3 regions of the Amycolatopsis sp. NPDC101161 genome follow, and region 3 is predicted to be linked to each of the others. Evidence: riboswitches for the same ligand, from Rfam matches in the RefSeq annotation. Region 3 holds a riboswitch; each other region holds the start of a gene.

Region 1 (6,618 bases), on a different contig from region 3:
CCCCGCGCTGGCGTTCGCGGTGTGCGTGCTGGTGGTGACGGATCCGGCGATGGCCACGGACTTCGGGTTCGCGCTGTCGGTGTTCGCCACGGCCGGGCTGGTCCTGGTCGCACCCCGCTGGGCCGCCGTGCTGGTGCGCCGCGGCATCCCGCCGGGGTTCGCCGAAGGGCTGGCGATCCCGTTGGCGGCGTTCCTGGTGACGGCGCCGGTCCTCGCGGGCATGGCGGGCACGGTGAGCCTGGTTTCGGTGCTCACCAACGTTCTCGCCGCACCCGTGGTGGCCCCGGCGACGGTGCTCGGCGTGCTGGCGACGGTGGTCGGCCCGTGGTGGCCGGGTGCCGGGAAGGTCCTGGTGCACCTGGCCGACCCGGAAGCGCGGTGGCTGATCACGGTGGCGCGGCACGGCTCCCGGGCACCCGGCGCGGTCGTCGCCTGGCCTGGCGGCTGGACGGGTGGGCTGCTGGCCGCCGCGGTGCTCGTGGTGCTGGTGCTGGCCGCCCGGCACCGACGGCTGCGGCTGGTCATGGCGATGTTGGTCGTCGGCGCGTTGCTGGTGTTCGTGCCGGTCCGGGTGCTCGCACCGGCGTGGCCCCCACGCGACTGGGCGATGGTCGAGTGCGACGTCGGCCAGGGCGACGCGGTCGTGCTGGCGACGGCTGAGCCCGGACGGGCCATCGTCGTGGACACCGGGCCCGAGCCCGGGCCGGTGGACGAGTGCCTGCACCGGCTGGCCGTCGAGCGGATCCCGTTGCTGGTGCTGAGCCACCTGCACGCGGACCACATCGGCGGGCTCTCGTCGGTCTTCGAGGGCCGGTCGGTCGGCGCGGTCGCCGTCGGCCCGGGGCGGGCGCCGGACTGGGCGTGGCGCCAAGTCGCGGCCGAGGCCGCGAAACAGGACGTGCCGTTGGTGGAGCTGAACCCGGGGGAGCGGATGAACTGGCCCGGCTTGACGCTCGACGTACTCGGCCCGCCTTATGTACCGGCCCGCGTGGCGGGCCCGCAGGACGGCACGACGATCAACAACAGTTCGGTGGTCCTGCGAGCGCAAACCCCGGCCGGGCGAGTGCTCCTGACCGGCGACGTCGAAGTGGCGGCCCAATCGGACTTGCTGGCCGACGTCGGTGATCTGAAAGCGGAGGTGTTGAAGGTGCCACACCACGGTTCGCGCTACTCGTTGCCGACTTTCCTCGCGGCGGTGGCGCCGAGGGTGGCGTTGGTCAGTGTGGGCGCGGGCAACACATACGGCCACCCCAGCAAGACCACAATGGACAGTCTGACGGCGTTGGGAGCCCTGGTGACCCGAACCGACGTGGACGGCGACACCGCGGTGGTCACCGGAACGGCGATAGTCCGCCGAGGCGAGCCACGAGCCCCGCCTCGCCGGTGAGCGGGTCACTTCACGGCGGGGTTCCGGCCGCTTTCGGCGGCCTGGCGGTCGCGTTCGAAGGTGATCCGGCGGCGAGCCCACTGTTGCCCGCCCTCGTCGGCCAGGGTCTCCACCCGTGCGACCAGCACCCGAACCGCGTCCGTGCCTTCGTACGGCGGTGCGGAATGGAGGAACAACGCGGCTTCACGCTCGATCGCGTAACCGATCTGGCTGTGCTCCACCCAGTTCTGGTGCATGCCGAAGGTGGTCCGGATCCCGGTCGCGACCAGGACGACGGCGCCGAGGGCGGCGATGACGACCGAGTCGAGGTGGGCGGCGGCGGCCACCGGGATCGCGGCGGAACCGGTGAGGGCGACGACTTCCACCACGCCGTACCTCAGCCGGTCTCGCCGGGCGCCCTTCTTGTACCACCGCCACTTCGCGACGACGGTCGTCGGCAAGGCCTGGCCGTCGCGTTCGGCGGTGACCATCCAGTGCTTGCCGAGATTCCGCATTTCCGAACCTCCTGGACCGAGCCGGCACGTGGGGTGCCGACCCTATCGGTCCGGGGAAACGCGAAAGGAGGTACTCGCCGGGGGAAGCCGCTCGGCTGCCCCCGGCGTGGACGTCAGTAGCCGAGCGCCTCGTTCACGGCCTCGGCGGACGCCGGCACGGTCGCCTTCGGGCCGATGTGGTTCTCGACCGCGTCGAGGGTCTTGAGGCCGTCGCCGGTGATCAGGAGGACCGTCTCGGCGTCCGGGTCGAGCTTGCCCGTCTCGACCAGCTTCTTCGCCGTCGCCACGGTGACCCCGCCGGCGGTCTCGGTGAAGATGCCCTCGGTGCGGGCCAGCAGCCGGATGCCTTCGACGACCTCTTCGTCGGTGACGTCCTCGATCGCGCCGCCGGTGCGGTTGACGATGTCGAGGACGTACGGGCCGTCGGCCGGGTTGCCGATCGCCAGCGAGCGGGCGATCGTGTCCGGCTTCACCGGCTGGACCACGTCCTGGCCGGCGCGGAACGCGGCCGACACCGGCGAGCAGCCGGTCGCCTGCGCGCCGAACACCTTGTACGGGCTGGCGTCCACGAGACCGAGCTGGCCCAGCTCGCGGAAACCCTTGTCCACCTTCGTCAGCTGCGAACCGGAGGCGATCGGCACGACGATCTGCGGCGGGATGCGCCAGCCGAGCTGCTCGGCGACCTCGTAGGCGAGCGTCTTCGAGCCTTCGGAGTAGTACGGCCGGACGTTCACGTTCACGAACGCCCACTTCGGGTGCTCACCGGCCAGCTCGGTGGCGAGGCGGTTGACGTCGTCGTAGTTGCCGTCGACGGCGATCAGGTCGCCGTCGTACACCGCGGTGGTGAGGATCTTGGCGCGCTCGAGGGTCTTGGGGATCAGCACGACCGACCGCCAGCCGGCGCGGGCCGCGGCGGCGGCCGTCGCGTTGGCCAGGTTGCCGGTCGACGGACACGCGAGCACCTCGAACCCGAACTCGCGGGCCGCGGCCAGCGCGACGGCGACGACGCGGTCCTTGAACGAGTGCGTCGGGTTGCCGGTGTCGTCCTTGACCCACACGCGCTTGAGGCCGAGTTCCTTGGCGAGGCGGTCGGCGCGGATCAGCCGGGTCGCGCCGGGCTCGGTGTTGGGGATCTCTTCGACGTTGGACGGAACCGGGAGGAGCTTCTTGTAGCGCCAGATGTTCTTGGGGCCGGCCTCGATGTCTTCGCGGCGGACGCGGCCGAAGTCGTAGGCGACCTCGAGCGGCGAGAAGTCCTCGGCGGAGACGAACTCCGGGGCGAGCGGCTGCCGGTGACCCTCTTCCTTCGACACCAGTTCGACGGCGGGACCGAGATCCGGGGTCTTCGTGGTGGAGGTCGTGCCGAGGGTTGCGGTCATCGCGAGGTTCCTTTCCTCATCTGCCCCGCCGAAGCGGGCCGGAATTGGCACCGTGGTCGTCAGCTACCCCGCGATCGCGGGATGACAGGCTGTACGCCGGTTGCCGGGGCTTCGTCGGGCCGTTCCCTCTGCCCCTCTGGATGAGCGGTATTCGGTTGTCGGTGCGCGCGAACGAGCGCGCCGCCTCGAGGACACCGTACGACATGGCGCTCACGCTGTGCCATGCCGGCCGCCCGACATCACCGGAGAGGGCGCACGACACCGCAAGTGAGAGGATCCTCGGGTGACCGCGCAAGCCACCGCCCCCGCCCCGCTGCACCTGGTGCTGGGCGAGGAAGAACTGCTGATCGAGCGGGCCGTCCGCGAGACGCTCGCCGCCGCCCGCGCGATCGACGCGACGGCCGAGCTGACCCGCGTCCGGGTGTCCGAACTCACAGCCCCCGAGCTGGCCGAACTCGTCAGCCCGTCGCTGTTCAGCGAGGGCCGCGTGATCGTCCTGGAGTCGGCGCAGGACATCTCGCAGGAGCTGGCCGACGCCGTCGCGTCGTACCTGAAGGACCCCGCGGACGGCATCGTGCTGGTCGTCGTGCACACCGGCGGCGGCCGCAGCAAGGCGGGCAAGTCGCTCCCCGCGGCGCTGAAGAAGGCCGGCGCCGAGGTCACGGAGTGCCCGAAGCTGACCAAGCCGGCCGAGCGCGAGCAGTTCGTGCGGCACGAGATCCGCCGCGCGGGCGGCAAGATCGACCCGGCGGGGGTCGCCGCGTTGATCGACGCGGTGGGCTCCGACCTGCGAGAACTCTCGTCGGCGGCGAGCCAGCTGGTGGCGGACACGGGCGGCACGGTCGACGCCGACGCGGTCCGCCGCTACCACCGTGGCCGCGCCGACGTGACGGGCTTCGCGGTCGCGGAGAAGGCGGTGAGCGGCGACCGCTCGGCGGCGCTGGAGTCGCTGCGCTGGGCGATGCAGCTGGGCGTTCCGCACGTCCTGGTGGCGGACGCCCTGGCCGACGCGGTCCGCACGATCGCCCGGGTCTCGGGCGCGGGCCGCGGCAACCCGAACCAGATGGCCGGCGAGCTGGGCATGCCGCCGTGGAAGATCCGCAAGGCCCAGGGGCAGTCGCGGGGCTGGAACCAGGACGGCCTCGCCACGGCGATGCGCGTGGTGGCGAGGCTGAACGCCGAGGTCAAGGGCGTGGCGGCGGACCCGGGTTACGCACTGGAGCGAGCAGTCCTGGAGGTGGCGGCCGCCAAGGGCGACCGCTGACCCCGGGGCAGGTGGAGCGGCGGCCGGCGGCGGTGACCTGAGCCGCGGCGAGGGCGGCCGCCACGAGAGCCTGCGCGCGGCCGCTGCGGCTTCCGCGGCACCGGCTGGATTCGCGCTCAACGCCGCGGCGGGCGGACCACCCGCCGCCAGTGGCGCGTTCACCAGCACTCCCTCGCGGCCGAGCGAAGGCACCCCGGACACGAAGAAGGCCCCGGCCGAAGCCGGGGCCTTCTCGGAAATCAACCAGCTCAGAGCGCGTTGACGCGCTTGGCCAGCGCCGACTTCTTGTTGGCGGCCTGGTTGGCGTGGATGACGCCCTTCGAGACGGCCTTGTCCAGCTTCTGGGCGGCGTCGCGCTGCAGCTCGACGGCCTTGGCCTTGTCGCCGGCCTCCGCGGCTTCGCGGACCTTGCGGATCGCGGTCTTCACCGAGGACCGGATCGCCTGGTTGCGCTGACGCGCCTTCTCGTTCGTCGTGATGCGCTTGATCTGCGACTTGATGTTGGCCATAGGGCAACTCCTGTTTCACTCGGTGAGATCGCCGCCGCGCTGAAGTGGCCCCACTCGAGGAGCGGGTTTCCTCCATGACGGAATGCCGCACGGGCAGCGAGCGACCACTCTAACAGCCGGGCCGCGGGCGTCCGGAGCCGGGAGTACGGTGGGTGACGGCAGTGCCTAGGGTTCCGTCGCCGGTCCGCCGCACCCGCTCGACACAACCAGGACCGGTGGGCCTGGTCCGAGCGGCACCATCGGCGGGCCCGGACGGCCGGTCGTTCATCTGACGGGGCAAAAGCCTGGAGGACCCGGTTTTCGCGCGCGCGAAAACCCGTAAGGGGTCCCGTGAACACCACCGCTTTGTCCCTCGTCCTCGTCGCCGCCGTCGTGCACGCGGCCTGGAACCTCGCCGCCAAGCGGATCTCCTCCGGTGGCACCCAGTTCGTCTGGCTCTACTACACCGTCGGCGCCGTCGTGCTGCTGCCGATCACCGTCGTGCAGCTCGTCGTCGAAGCCGACCGTCCACAGTGGAGCTGGCTGCTCGCCGCGGTCGTCACGTCCCTGCTGCACATCGCCTACGGCATCGTCCTGCAGCGCGGGTACCGCGTCGGAGACCTGTCCGTCGTCTACCCGGTCGCGCGGGGCACCGGCCCGCTGCTGTCGGTGCTGGCCGCCGTCCTGGTGCTCGGCGAACGGCCCGGGTGGCTCGGCCTGCTCGGCGCGTTCCTGGTCGTGGCCGGCGTGCTGGTGATCAGCACCGGCCGCAAGGCGGAAGACCCCCAAGCGGTGAAGGCCGGGATCTTCTACGGCCTGCTGACCGGCGCCGTCATTGCCGGCTACACCCTCTGGGACGCGCACTCGGTGACCGGCCTCCGCGTGCCCCCGGTCGTCTACTTCGGCCTCGGCTCGATCCTGCAGAGCCTGATGCTCGTGCCCGGCGCCCTGGCCGGGCGCGCCGAGGTCGGCCGCGTCTGGCGCGTGCACCGCCGGGAGGTGCTGCTCGTCGGGCTGCTGTCGCCGGTCGCCTACATCCTCGTGCTGTTCGCCCTCACGATGGCGCCGGTCAGCCTGGTCGCGCCGGCGCGCGAGCTGAGCATCGTGCTCGGCGGCGTCGCCGCGTGGCTGGTGCTGGGCGAGCGCGACGCCGTCCGGCGGCTCGCCGGGTCGGTGATCGTGCTCTCCGGCATCGCCGCGATTGCGGCCGCCTGAGCGCGTCCGGTAGGGATGGTCGGATGGAAGTCCTGAAGAGCAGGCTGATCGTCCGCCCTCGTGACGTCGACGCGACGACGGCGTTCTACCGCGACACCCTCGGCCTGGCCGTGGAGCGCGAGTTCCCCGGCGGCACCGTGTTCTTCCTCGGCCACGGCTCCCTGGAGGTCTCCGGCCGGGGCGAGACGGGGTCGTCGCCCGACCTGGTGCTCTGGCTGCAGGTCCGGGACCTCGCCGGCACGCTGGCCGGCCTGAAGGAGAGAGGCCTGGAACCGGTGCGGGACGCCCGGCGCGAGCCCTGGGGCCTCGACGAGGCCTGGATCGCCGACCCGGACGGCACGCGCATCGTGCTGGTCGAGGTGCCCGCGGGCCACCCGATCCGCAAGGACAC
Region 2 (6,618 bases), on a different contig from region 3:
AGCAGCTTGGCGAGGCCGGCGTCGACCCGCATCCCGTCGAGCCCGTCGGGCACCGGGAGCATCCGCGAGCTCACGCCTGCTCCTCCTGCTGCTCCGGCGCTTCGGCCTTCTTCTTGTCCTTGGTCGACGTGCCGTCGTAGTCCTTGCCCAGCAGGGAAAGCAGCACGATCAGCGCGCCGCCGACGCAGATCGCCGAGTCGGCGATGTTGAAGATCGCGAAGCCCTTGCCGTTCGGGGCGAACGCCGAGATGAAGTCGACGACGTGGCCCTGCAGCCCGCCGGGCGCGCGGAAGATGCGGTCGGTGAGGTTGCCGGTCGCGCCGGCGAGCACCAGGCCGAGGCCGATGGCCCAGCCGATCGAGCGCAGCCGCCGCGACAGCCAGATGATCGCGACGACGACGGCGAGGGCGACCAGCGCGAGCACCCACGTCATGCCGGTGGCCATCGAGAAGGCGGCACCCGGGTTGCGGATCACCTGCAGGTAGATCAGCCCGCCGAGGATCCGGACCGGCTCCTTGCCTTCGAGGTTGGCGGCGACCAGGTTCTTCGTCACCAGGTCGATCGCCCAGAACACGACGGCGACCGCGAACACCCAGCCCACGCGCCGCTTCGGCAGCGGCGTCGCCGGCTCTTCCGGCGTCTCCTGCACGGTCTCGGGCGCCACCTCGGCGGCTGCGTCGGTGTCGGGCTCGGAGTGGCTGGGCTCGGTGCTCACCGCACCATTGTCCACGGTGCTGGTCAGGCCGTGTCGGCGGCGGTGACCGGCCCGCGCGGCAGCACGGCGAACAGCAGGCCCGCCGCCATCAGCGCACCCCCCGGCGGGGTCGGGAAAACCACCGTGACCAGGACGGACCCCGCATCGACGGCCACCAGGAACCGGCCGCGCCCGTACCCGGCCGGCACCAGGGGGCCGAGCGCGGCACGCCCGTCCCCGGGTAGCCGCAGCTCCAGCGCGCCGACCAGGTCGAGCAGCGGGACGGCCGCGCTCGAACCGGACGGCCTGCGGCGGCGTGCCCGCCGGGACTACCGGTACCGGCCCGCCACGGCGAGCACCACGCAGGCGAGCCGGCCGAGCGACCACGTCGGTGGCGGCGTCGATGCCCGAGAGCCGGTTGTCGGGGAGGCCGGTGCCCCGGGTCAGCTGGTGGCCCCGCGCGCGGTGTCCTTCGACACCAGCTCGACCGCCACCATCACCAGCCGTCCCGGGAACCAGGACCGCCGCGTCCCCGTCACGGCAGGGCCTCGCGCGCCGGGCGCAGGAGGGCGGCGAACGCCGCGGCGAGCAGGACGGCCGCCGAGCCGAGCACCCCCACCAGGTCCGCCGAGAGCACCACGGCGATCACCGCGAACGCCGCCGCGGCGAGCAGGACGAGCTTGCTGCGCTCGTACGCGGCGAGCACCAGCAGGCCGAGGGTGGCCAGCAGCGGGCCGCACAGCTCGTCGCCGAGCCGGAACTGCCACGACCCGACCAGGTCGAGCAGCGGCACGGCGAGCAGCGCGCCGAGCGTCCCGAGGACGAACCACCCGGTGCGGACGGGCCGCAGGGCGAGCGCGTACCAGATCGCCGTGCCGATCAGCACCACGCCGAGCGCGACCAGCCAGGCCACGCCCGTGGGCAGGCCTCGTCCCAGGGAGTAGAAGGCGTCCTGGGACAGCCATTGGGCGCGGCCGTACTGCGCCACCCCGGGCGGGGCCGCCGGCCTGAGGAGGAGGTTCGCGGACTGGTCTTCGGCCGGGCTGCGGCGCGACAGCAGCTGCAGCGCCACCATGCCGATCTGCGTCAGCCCGAGCAGGGCCAACGGAAACCAGAACCGCCGCTCTCTCCCCATCGGGCCAGGCTAGCGCTCAGCAGAACGGCGGCAGCTCACGCGGGTCGCCGACCGGGGCCCAGCGGCCGTCCACCTTCGCGTACTCCCAGCGGGCCCCGCGCGCGACGATCTGGCGCAGCGCCCGCACCACGCGGTCGACGTGCTCCTCGGTGCTGCCGAGGCCGAGGCTGACGCGGATGGCCTGCTGCCCGGTGCCGCCGGTGACGCCGATCAGGCGCTTGGCGGCGATGTGGGCGCAGAAGGCGCCGTCGCGGACGCCGATGCCGTACTCCGCCGACAGCACCGCGGCGACCCAGCCCGGGTCGAAGCCGTCGACGACGAAGCTGACCGTGCCGACGCGGTCGACCGGCGCGGCGAACAGCCGCAGCTCGGCGCAGCCCGGGATGCCTTCGAGTCCCTTGCGCAGCCGGGCGAGCAGGGTCTGCTCGTGGTTTTCGATCGCGGCCCAGTTTTCGCCGAGGGTTTCGCACGCGACGCCGAGCGCGTAGACGCCGACGGTGTTGGGCGAGCCGGCTTCGTGGCGCTCGGGCCCGGTGTTCCAGACGACGGCGTCCTCGGTGACGAGCTTGGTCGCGCCGCCGCCGGCGAGGTACGGCCGGGCGGCGCGCAGCCAGTCGGCGCGCCCGATCAGGGCGCCCGCACCGAATGGCGCGTAGAGCTTGTGGCCGGACAGCGCGACGTAGTCGACGTCCAGGTCCTTGATCGAGATCCGGCGGTGCGGGGCGAGCTGGGCGGCGTCGAGCGCGATGCGCGCGCCGTGCCTGCGCGCCACGGCGGCGATTTCGGCGACGGGGAGCAGCTCACCGGTCACATTGGACGCTCCGGTGACGACGACCAATCGCGGTCCCTGCGGTGCATCCGCGAGGGCTTCGTCCACAGCGGACACTGCCGCGAGGCGGGTGCGCGGGGTCGGGATCCGCCGGACGTTCGGGCCCTGCCACGGCAGCAGCGCGGCGTGGTGCTCGGTGTCGAAGACGACCACCGTCGTGTGCCGCGGCAGGCTGCGGGCGAGCAGGTTGAAGGAGTCGGTGGTGTTGCGGGTGAACACGACGGTGTCGGTCCGGCGGGCGTCGACGAAGCGGCGCAGGACGTCGCGGGTGCGTTCGTAGAGCTTGGTGGAGACCTGGGAGGCGAAGCCGGCACCGCGGTGGACGCTGGCGTACCAGGGCAGGAATTCGTCGACCTTCGCGCGGACGGCGTCGAGACAGGGGGCGCTCGCGGCGTGGTCGAGGTTGGCGTAGCCGATTGCCTCGCCGGTGACGAGCGGGACGCGCAGGGCGGCCCCCGCGACGGTCGGGATGTCTTGCGTGACAACGGTTTTCGCGGTGACGGCAGCCAGGGTGGTCGTGCTGGTGCGGTCGATGGCGAGAGTCATCGGTGCCTCCTCGGCGGTCCGGGGGACCCCGGCGAGGGGCCCGCGCTTGCCCGTCGCACGGCGCGACCGGCCCGGTCTTCACCCGGGGCACCCCACCGCGGTAGGAGGGTTGCCGGCCAGCAAGCCGGGGCTTCGCGCTGGCACTCATGACCTGAGCCCGAAGGTAACCGAGAACGCGGCCGGCGGCCAACCCCCGCCTCACATTCTGAGACGCCGCTCACACACCGTGAGGCCTCAGAGCTTGGCGCGGAAGCGTCCGGGGAGCTGCGTCACGGCGTTGTCCGCGAGGTGCGTCGCGGTGCCGGTGTACTGCTCGGCTCCCGCGGTGAAGCGCCAGCCGCCGATGGTCTTGCCGTCGACGGGTTCGCCATCGGCCTGGGCGACGGCCGTCGAGACCTCCGCGAAGGACTTGCCGTCCCAGTTCGCGGCCTCGGGCACGGTCCAGAGCGTGAAGTGCACGTGGGCGCCGGTGCTGCTGCCACCGCACGGGAGCGCGTTCCCGGTCGACCCGAGGACGGCCCCGGCCTCGACGTGCTCACCGTCGGTGACCTTGATGCCTTCCATGTGGTAGTACCCGGTCCGCCAGCCGCCGGCGTGGTCGATGGTGACCCAGTCGCCGCCGGCGCAGTGCTGCAGGTGGACGGTCCCGGCCAGAGGGGCGCGCACGGTCCGGTCGGCCGGACTGAAGTCGATCGCGTTCTTGACGCCGGTGCTGCCGTCGTCGGAGTGGATGCCCGCGGAGTAGACCTGCTGACCGGCCTTGAACGGCAGGGCGAGAGCCGGGAAGGGAGCCACTTCGGCGATCGCGGCCGGCGCGCCGAGCAGGCCGAGGGCCGCGGTCATCGCGACGGCGAGGACCGTCCGGCGAGTGTGCAGTTTTGTCACCGTGCGTACTCCTTTGGCTTAACGCTCACCCATTCGAACTAACCGGATCGGGCGGAGAGTAGGCCAAAGGTTGGATCATTGGGAAGATTCCGGACGGGGAAGATCACCCTTGCGGGAAAAGATCACCAGGTCGGCGGGGAGAGTGGACAGGGACCGGACAAAGCGCGGTTCAGGGGGCCGCGCGGGAGGGGGCGGGCTGGCGCGCTTGGCGGGCCAGATCATGCGGCTGGGCTGGGCTGGCTGGGCTGGGCAGCCACAGCCAACAGCGCCGACTCGCTCCCAACGGCCCAGCTCGCTGCCTTGCCGACCGCGTCGCGCGGCCCGAGCACCGCCTCACCCCAACGGCAGCTCGCATCCAGCGACGGATTCGTCCGATCGGTCACAGCGCGGCCACGACCACGAACGGGTTAGCGCCCCGACTCGCCCCGCCACCTGGCCAGCCGGCCCGCCCGGTCCACCGCTCGCAGCCGGCGCTCGACCGCGTCGCGGACCACCGTGGTCGTCACCACCAGCAGCTGGTCGTTCTCCTGCAGCCGGCTCGTCTTCTGGGGCGTGAAACCCGCGCCCTCGCGGACGACCAGGCTGACCGTCGCCCCCGTCGGCAGCCTCAGCTCCGACAAGTACACGCCGTGCAGCTTCGACCCGCGCTGGATGCGGACCTGCAGCAGCTCCGCGCCCAGCTCGTCCAGCGGTGCGGAGTCGACCTCGACCTCGTGCGGCTCGGACTTCGTCGCCAGCCCCAGCTTGCGGCCCAGCGGCCCGAGCGTCGCCCCCTGGACCAGCGTCAGCACGATGACCAGCACGAACACCGCGTCGACCAGCCGTTGCGCGCCCGGCAACCCTCGTGACAGCGGGATCATCGCCAGCACGATCGGCACCGCGCCGCGCAGGCCGGCCCACGACAGGAACGCCTGTTCCCGCCACGGCAGCCGGAACGGCAGCACCGAGAGCACCACCGAGATCGGCCGGGCCAGCAGCAGCACGACGGCGCCGGCGACCAGGCCCGGGACCAGCGTCTCGAGCAGCCGGCTCGGCGACGCGAACAGCCCGAGCAGCACGAACAGCCCGATCTGCGCCAGCCAGCCGAGCCCCTCGGCGAACGACAGCGTGTCCGACCGGTGCGGCAGCCGCGCGTTGCCCAGCACCAGCGCGGCGACGTACGTGGCGAGCAGCCCGGACGCGTGCGCCAGCTGGCCGGACGAGTACGCGACCACGCAGACCGCGATCGTCGCGAGCGGGTAGAGCCCGGTCGCCGGCAGCGCGGCCCGGCGCAGCGCGATCCCGCCGAGCCAGCCGAAGGCGAGCCCGATCGCCAGGCCCGCGCCCAGCTCGTAGACGACCAGCAGCGGCAGCGTCCAGTCCACAGTGGTGCCTTCGGCCAGCACGACGACCGCGATGTACGCCGGTGCGTCGTTGACGCCCGACTCCAGCTCCAGTGCCCCGACCAGGCGTTTGCCGATCCCGGCCGTGCGCAGCACCGAGAACACCGCCGCCGCGTCGGTCGAAGCGAGCACCGCGCCCCACAGCAGGGCGAACCGCCAGTCGAGGCCGAGCAGGAAGTGCAGCGCCGCGCCGGTGACCGCGACGCTCACCACGACGGCCACTGTGGACAGTGCGATTCCCAGGCCCAGCGCGGGTTTCACGGCCGACCAGCGCGTCGTCAACCCGCCTTCGGCGAGGATCATGACGAGCGCGGCGAGGCCGAGCGACTGGGTCAGCTCGGGGTTGTCGAACCGGATGCCGAAGCCGGCTTCGCCGAGCACCACGCCGATCCCGAGGTACAGCAGCAGCGACGGCAGGCCGAGCCGGATGGAGACGCGCACGGCGAGCACGGACGCGAGCAGCACGACGCCGCCGACGCCGAGCAGCACGGGGAGCTGGTCCATGCCGCCTCCCTCCGAGTGCCGTGGGCACTCAGAATAGTGAAGCGGGAGGGTTAACTCGTTCGTGTACCGCCGGCCCGAGTCGGACACCCGGTGTGTTAAGGCCCATCCAGCGCCGCGAGATCGACGCCCAGCGCAGCGAACGGCTCGGCGGCGCTCGGGTGCACCTTCACGGCGCGGTGGCCGTCCTGGCCGACCCAGCCGGCCTCGACCGCCCGGTCGAGCAGCGCCGCGGGCAGTGCGCCGGCGAGGTGGTCGCGGCGTTCCGTCCAATCCAGACAGTCGCGCAGCAGCGGCCGGCGCCCGGCGGCGACCGGCACGCCGAGCCCGGCCAGCACCTCGCGGCCGCGGCCGGTCAGCGTCAGGCCGTCGGCGGTGTCGACGAGGCCGGTGGCGAGCATGCCGTCGCGCACGGCGACGCCGAGCACGCCCGCGAGGTGGTCGTAGCAGGTGCGCGCGAAGCCGAGCCGCTTCACCCGCAGCGACGACTTCAGCCCCGTTACCGGCCGGTGCCCGACAGTTTTTAGGGGGCTCCGGGTGGCGGAGCCCCCGGCCCGGGGCAGCGCCCCGGATGTCACGGCGTGCTGGGCCAGGTGCTCGATCAGCTCGGCGACGCGCGGGTCGGCGATCCGGACGTAGCTCGCGC
Region 3 (6,618 bases):
GCGAACCCCGTAGGACTTGCTCACCGCCTCCAGGTTGACCAGGTTGGCCATCCGCTCAGCCGTTCCTTTCCGAGAAGTAGAAATCCACAGTGGACGATCAGGCGTGCACCCGCGGCGGCGTCGGCCGGTTCGCGTCGTCGCCGCCGACGACGCGGGCGCCGGGCACCGGGCCGTGCGCCACCCGGACCGTGCGGCACACCCCCGCTCCCGACAGCTCGGCGGCGACCTCGACCGCCGACTGCGCGTCTTCGCAGAGGAACGCGCACGTCGGGCCGGAACCGGAGACCGTGCCGGCGAGCGCACCCGCGTTGACGCCGGCGCGCAGCGTGCGGCGCAGGCCCGGCCGCAGCGAGACCGCCGCGGCCTGCAAGTCGTTGCCCAGCAGCAGCGCCAGCTGGCGCGGGTCGCCCGAGGCCAGCGCCTCGACGACCGGGGTGTGCGAGCCGATCCGCGGCGGGTTGCCGTCCGCGCGCAGCCGGTCGAGCTCGCCGAACACCTTCGGCGTCGAGAGGCCGCGCTCGTCGAAGGCGAGCACCCAGTGGAAGGTGTGCCGCGACAGCACCGGGACGAGCCGCTCGCCGCGCCCGGTGCCCAGCGCGGTGCCGCCGTAGAGCGCGAACGGGACGTCGCTGCCCAGGCCCGCGGCGATCTCCGCGAGCTCGTCGCGCGTGACGTCGAGGTTCCACAGGCTCGCCAGCCCGACGAGCGTCGCCGCCGCGTCCGCGCTGCCGCCCGCCATGCCGCCCGCGACCGGGATGCCCTTGCGCAGCACCACCCGGACCTTCGGGTCGCCGCTGCGGCCGACGTGCGCGGACAGCGCTTCGACCGCGCGCCACGCCAGGTTTTCGGGGCCGGTCGGGACCGTGCCCTCGCCCTCGCCGTAGATCTCCAGCCCCGGCTCTTCGGTGACGGCGACGGTCACTTCGTCGGTCAGCGACAGGGCCTGGAACACGGTCACCAGCTCGTGGTAACCGTCTTCGCGCAGGTCGTCGACCGCCAGGTGCAGGTTGACCTTGGCCGGGACCCGGACGGTGACTGGGGGCGGAACTACGGCGAGCACCCGACCAGCCTACGTGCCCGCGAAAACGCCCCGATGCGACGTGCGCATCGGGGCGTCTTCGACGTTTGGATCAGGCAGCCACGCCCTGCGGGCCGCGAGCGGTGTGCGTCACGTGGCCGCCGCGCTCGGCGACCCACGCGAGGGCCGCGTCGGCGCGCTCGCCGCGGACGCCCAGGCGGAAGCGGCCGACTGGGGTGTCGCCGATCCGGGTCAGGCCGCCGCCGATGGTGGCGAACTCGACGTCGAAGCGGCCCGCCGCCTCGGGCAGCAGCGCGCCGACCGACGCGAAGCCGACCAGCACGACGTCGACCGAGCGGTCGTAGCGCGCCGACTGCGCGCGGGTGGTCTCGATGGCGGGCAGCAGCGCCTGCGCGGTGCGGCTGGCCGGGTTCGAGATCAGGTCGAGCACCGTGCCGCGCTCGATGACCGTGCCGTCTTCGAGCACCGCGACGTCGTCGCAGACCCGGCGGACCACGCCGGCGTCCGGCGTCGTGATGACGACGGTGGTGCCCAGCTCGGAGCGGGCGCGGTCGAGCACGGTGAGCACCGAGCCGGCCTCCTCCGGGTCGATGCCGGCGGTCGGGTCGTCGGCCAGGAGCACGGCCGGCGCGGCCGCGAGGGCCTTGGCGACCGCGACGCGGCGGAGCTGACCCTCCGACAGCTCGCCCGGACGCTGCGTCGCGCGCTGCGTCAGGCCGACCAGGTCGAGCAGCGAGCCGACCCGGCTGCGGCGCTGCGGGCCGTCGACGCCGAGCTGCTCGAGCGGGGAAGCGATGTTGCCGGCGATGGTGCGCTCGGCGATCAGCTCCGGCTTGGTCGAGACAACACCCAGCTGACGGCGGATCTCGCGCAGGCGGCGGCCGTCGAGGGTGCCGGTGTTGAGGCCGTCGAGCCGGACGACGCCGCGGTCGGGGCGCTCCTGCAGCGCGATGCAACGGGCCAGGACGGACTTGCCGGACCCGGCCGGGCCGACCACGCCGAACAGCGAGCCGGCCTGGACGTCGACGCTCACGTCCCGCAGGGCGACGACCGAGTTTCCGTTGGTGGCAAAGGTTTTGGACAGGTTTTCGACGGTGATCACGAAGGCTCCAGAAAACGGGGTGCGCGCAGTGCGCGGCACCCGGCCGCAAGCAAAGTCCGTCCTGTGTGGACGGTGCGTGAAGAAGAGGTGGACCGGCTACGACAAGCTCAGTGGGAGCGTCGACATGCGGTCACGGAGCGGCGGCCTTCGTCGACAACGCGACGCCTGGTCAGGAGCAGGGGGCGAGCTACCCTCTTCATCGGAAACGGCCTCCATCGGTCCTGGCGGTAGCACCTGCCCTGTGGAGGGTGGTTGCTGCGACTTCGGCGAGCCAGGTCTCTCAGTCGCTCGGGATGGACGCTTCCGAGTAAAGCCGATCCCGAGGAGCGAAAGCAAGCCTGTTGGCCCAGATCACACGACTGGAGGTGTCCGAATCGCGAGATGGCACGGCAAGAGGCGTATTTTCACCGCGCCACGTTGACTTCCACTGTGGACCTGCTAACGCGCGGCGGCGAGCCGGGCGAAGTCCTGCACGTCCAGCTGCTCCCCGCGGGTCTTCGGGTCGATCCCGGCGGCCGCGAGCAGCTCGCCGGCCCGCTCGGCGGAGCCCGCCCAGCCGGCGAGCGCGGCGCGGAGGGTCTTCCTGCGTTGTGAGAAGGCGGCGTCGACGAGGCCGAAGAGCCGATCGCGGTCGTCCGACGCCGGAGCGTCACCGCGCTCGAAGGCGACGAGCGCCGAGTCGACGTTCGGCACCGGCCAGAACACCGAGCGCGGCACGGCGGCGACCTTGCGCGCGGGGCCGTACCAGGCGAGCTTGACGCTGGGGACGCCGTAGATCCGGCTGCCGGGGCCGGCGGCCATCCGGTCGGCGACCTCGGTCTGCACCATGACCAGGCCCTTGGTGAGCGAGGGCACCTCGGCGAGCAGGTGCAGCACGACCGGAACGGCGACGTTGTAGGGCAGGTTGGCGACGAGCGCGGTCGGCTCGCCCAGCTGCTCGCGCGTGACGCGCAGCGCATCGGCGCCGACGACGGTCAGCCGGTCCGCGGCTTCGGGGCCGCGTTCGGCGACGGTCTTGGGCAGCCGCTCGGCGAGCTTGGGATCGATCTCGACGGCGACGACCCGCGCGCCGGTGGCGAGCAGCCCGAGGGTCAGCGAACCGAGCCCGGGCCCGACCTCGAGGACGACGTCGCCCTGGCCGACGCCCGCGAGCTCGACGATCCGCCGGACGGTGTTGGGATCGTGCACGAAGTTCTGCCCGAGCTTCTTGGTCGGCCGCACGTCGAGTTCGGCCGCCAGCCCGCGGATTTCGGCCGGTCCCAGCAGTTCAACCACCGGGTGAGCTTACCGATCGTGGTCGGGCAGCACCGCGAGGGCGGCGGTGGCCAGCTCGCGCACGCGCTGCCAGTCGGGTTCGGCCACGAGGGCTTCGACTTCCCAGAGGTGCGCGTTGGCTTCGCCGCTCATGCGGGCGAGCAGGCGGTCCAGCTCGGCGAGGACCGGCGCGGCGTCACCGTGCCACGAAGCGAGGTCCTCGTAGAAGTCGTCGAACTCGGTCGCCAACTCGTCGGCGAGGCCGAGGCCGTTCTCGCGCAGCCACGCCCGCTGCTCCTCGGCGGGACGCGTCAGCCGGGTCAGCGCCTCGCGGAAGTACTCGAGCTTGCGGCGCTGGTAGTCCTCCACGGCCCCAGTGTGCCCGAAACGCGAAACGGCCCCCGTCCACGAGGGACGAGGGCCGTTTTGCGAAAAGGTCAGGCCTTCTTGCCGCAGACCGGCCAGGCGCTGTAGCTGCCGCCGCGGGCGTCGCGGACCTTCTCGGCGATCGCGATCTGCTGCTCACGCGACGCCTGGCTCGGCAGGCTCGCGTACGCGTCGCCGCCGTAGGCGTCCCACGTGCGCTTGTCGAACTGGAGGCCGCCGTAGTAGCCGTTGCCCGTGTTGATGGCCCAGTTGCCACCCGACTCGCACTGCGCGATGCGGTCCCACACGGAGCCGTCGCCGATGTCCGGCGTCGGGGCCTGCTTGGTGCCGACGTGGATGATCTTCGGCTTCGGCTGGGTGATGACCTGCTCGGAGACGCTCTCGCGGGAGACCTCTTTGCCGTTCTTCTGCGTGACCTTGTAGGTCACCATCTTCTCGCCCGGCGTGCCCGGGTCCTCGACCGAGGTCTTGCCCTTGGCGAGGTCCGGGTCGTCGACCTTCTGCTCGGGCGGGTCGATGGACTCCTTCTGGACGACCGTCGAGACGCCGGTGCGGCTGATGTGCACCTCGGCGCCGTCGGTCAGCTTGACGTCCAGACCACCCTCGGCCTGGTCCTCCGGGCCCAGGGTGAGCTTGTACTCGCCCAGGAACTCCTTCGTCGTGACCGCGGTCGTCTTCACCTGCTTCGGCGCGTTGGCGCCGTCGTACAGGGTGATGTTCTTCAGGGTCTTGATCTCGACGGTGGCGCCCTGGAGGGGCAGCTCGCCGTCCTTCGACATCGACATCCACGTGCCGGGCTTGTCCAGACCGGTCATGCCGAGCTGGCCCAGCGCGTCGCCGAGGTGCGTCGCGCGGACCCAGGAGGTGTGCTCCGAGCCGTCGACGATCATCTTCAGCTGGCGGCCGCGCTCGAGCTTGATGACGCCGCCGTCGCCGACCTCCGCCTGCGGGGACGGGGAGAGCGAGTCGTGCGCGCCCACGGACAGGCCCGCGTCCTCCAGCACCTCGCCGACGGTGTCGCCGAACGAGTGCACGGTGGTCTGCTGGCCGTCGACGTCGACGGTGACGCTCTTGTTCATCGCCAGCGCGGCCGCGCCGCCGCCGGCGATGCTGATCATGACGCTGAGGACGGCGCCCTTGAGGAAGCGGCGCTTCCAGACCTTGGTGGTCTCGCGCAGGCCCTCGTCCAGCATGGCCCGCTTGGCCTGCGGGGACGCGGTCCGGTCCGCCTCGATCTCGTCCGGGATGACGATCGGGGGCAGGTACGTCGTCTCGGCGTTGATGAGGCGGATCAACTCGTCGACGTCGACGTCGATCTCGGCCATCATCGCGTCGGCGTCGGGGCCGAGCGCGGCGAGGATGTCCTGCTGCGTGATGTTCGGGTCGTCGGAGAAGTCGAGCTGGCCATACGCGGTGTCCTCGAAATAACTGCGTTCGAGGACGGCGGAGCGCGCTCCAGCCTGTCTGCTACCTGTCACCGGGGATCGTTCCCTTTCACGAGACGACGGTCGGGGGCGCCGTCTCTACGACTGGGCGTGACGATCGGACGCTGCTGAGCACAGGTACCGACCGGCACGATCACGGGACAGTAACGGGTCGAGGCGGGTTGCGCAAACACCCCCCGGAGTGTCGTGATCCCCGTCACTCCATCAGGTGGACGATCAAGGAACCCTGATGTCGCAATGCGTTCAACCCGTTGTGACACTGGGGAGTCGGTAGACCCGCTCGGCGGTGGTCCGGACCGATTCGGCGACTTCGTGGACAGCTTCGCCCCTGAGCGCCGCGAGGTGACGGACGGTGTAAGCGGCGCCGAACGGCTCGTTCGGCCGTCCACGGAACGGGTGGGGGGTCAGAAACGGCGCGTCGGTTTCGACGAGGTACTGGTCCGGGGGGCAGAGCCGGGCCGCCTCGTGGAGCCCCTTCGCGTTCTTGAACGTCACCGTGCCCGCGAAGGAAAGGACGTACCCGGCGTCGAGGCACTTGCGGGCCATTTCCGCGTCCCCGGAAAAACAATGGAAGATTACGGCGTTCGGCGCATTCTCTTCGGCCAGGATGCGCAACACGTCGTCGTGGGCCTCGCGGTCGTGGATCATCAGCGGCTTGTCCAGCCGCTTGGCGAGGTCGATGTGCCAGCGGAACGCCTCCTGCTGGGCGTCGTGCGGCGAGTAGTCCCAGTAGTAGTCGAGGCCGGTCTCGCCGACGGCGACCACGCGGTCCTGGGCGGCCAGGCGCTCCACTTCGGACTTCTCGGCGTCGCCGAACTCCTTGGTCCGCGTCGGGTGGATCGCGACGGCGGCCCAGACCCGGCGGTCCCAGGTGGCCGCCTCGGCGGCCCAGCGGGCCGAGGCGAGGTCGTCCGCCACCGTGACGACGCGGGCGACGCCGGCGCGCTCGGCGCGGTCGACCACGGCCTTGACATCGGCCGCGGTGACCGCGCCGCACGCGTCGAGATGGGTGTGCGCGTCCACCACCGACACCGGGAGCCGGTCCGGGACCGGCGGCAGCTCGCGCTTCTCTTCACCCATGCGTACTTCTTACTCCTTGATGATCGGCGCCCACTCCGGACCGGTCTCGCCGAGCGCCGGGTCGAGCTTGGTGAACAGCGGCGACGGCTTCCGCAGGGGCTTGCCGACCTCGATCGGCTTCGACTCCCACTTCGCCTGCTCGCCCGCGTAGTCGCCGGTCAGGATCGGGTTGACCCGGCCGGCGATGTCGAGGTCGTCGACCTCCTTGAGCTCCGGCTGGGCGGCCCAGACGCCGGTGCCGCCGAGGGCCTCGTGCACCTTCTGCGCCGAGTGCGGCAGGAACGGCGTCAGCAGCGTGTTGGCGTCGCTCA

What was found. A riboswitch is a leader RNA that binds a small molecule or an ion and turns the genes downstream of it on or off. The one in region 3 is predicted to bind S-adenosylmethionine.
Region 1: it holds a riboswitch for S-adenosylmethionine, as region 3 does, so the genes downstream of both, thrC (threonine synthase) here and ACIRSS_RS15490 (methionine ABC transporter ATP-binding protein) in region 3, are expected to answer to the same signal.
Region 2: it holds a riboswitch for S-adenosylmethionine, as region 3 does, so the genes downstream of both, ACIRSS_RS41730 (aminotransferase class V-fold PLP-dependent enzyme) here and ACIRSS_RS15490 (methionine ABC transporter ATP-binding protein) in region 3, are expected to answer to the same signal.

Annotation. Positions count from the first base shown of each region.
Region 1 covers NZ_JBIWPI010000006.1:283,221-289,838, forward strand. Annotated here, with positions in the region: gene ACIRSS_RS39805 (ComEC/Rec2 family competence protein) at 1-1,387, shown strand, start outside; gene ACIRSS_RS39810 (DUF4231 domain-containing protein) at 1,393-1,881, opposite strand; gene thrC (threonine synthase) at 1,995-3,260, opposite strand; SAM riboswitch class I at 3,274-3,407, opposite strand; gene holA (DNA polymerase III subunit delta) at 3,544-4,524, shown strand; gene rpsT (30S ribosomal protein S20) at 4,773-5,033, opposite strand; gene ACIRSS_RS39830 (DMT family transporter) at 5,364-6,227, shown strand; gene ACIRSS_RS39835 (VOC family protein) at 6,251-6,618, shown strand, end outside.
Region 2 covers NZ_JBIWPI010000006.1:752,249-758,866, reverse strand. Annotated here, with positions in the region: gene ACIRSS_RS41750 (RluA family pseudouridine synthase) at 1-74, opposite strand, end outside; gene lspA (signal peptidase II) at 71-715, opposite strand; gene ACIRSS_RS41740 (hypothetical protein) at 739-870, opposite strand; gene ACIRSS_RS41735 (hypothetical protein) at 1,230-1,829, opposite strand; gene ACIRSS_RS41730 (aminotransferase class V-fold PLP-dependent enzyme) at 1,846-3,204, opposite strand; SAM riboswitch class IV at 3,242-3,356, opposite strand; gene ACIRSS_RS41725 (M23 family metallopeptidase) at 3,439-4,089, opposite strand; gene ACIRSS_RS41720 (potassium/proton antiporter) at 4,497-5,975, opposite strand; gene ACIRSS_RS41715 (ArsR/SmtB family transcription factor) at 6,071-6,618, opposite strand, start outside.
Region 3 covers NZ_JBIWPI010000002.1:915,670-922,287, forward strand. Annotated here, with positions in the region: gene ACIRSS_RS15480 (ABC-F family ATP-binding cassette domain-containing protein) at 1-51, opposite strand, end outside; gene ACIRSS_RS15485 (4-(cytidine 5'-diphospho)-2-C-methyl-D-erythritol kinase) at 98-1,060, opposite strand; gene ACIRSS_RS15490 (methionine ABC transporter ATP-binding protein) at 1,131-2,141, opposite strand; SAM riboswitch class I at 2,351-2,441, opposite strand; gene rsmA (16S rRNA (adenine(1518)-N(6)/adenine(1519)-N(6))-dimethyltransferase RsmA) at 2,580-3,416, opposite strand; gene ACIRSS_RS15500 (hypothetical protein) at 3,426-3,764, opposite strand; gene ACIRSS_RS15505 (transglycosylase family protein) at 3,833-5,260, opposite strand; gene ACIRSS_RS15510 (TatD family hydrolase) at 5,471-6,307, opposite strand; gene metG (methionine--tRNA ligase) at 6,317-6,618, opposite strand, start outside.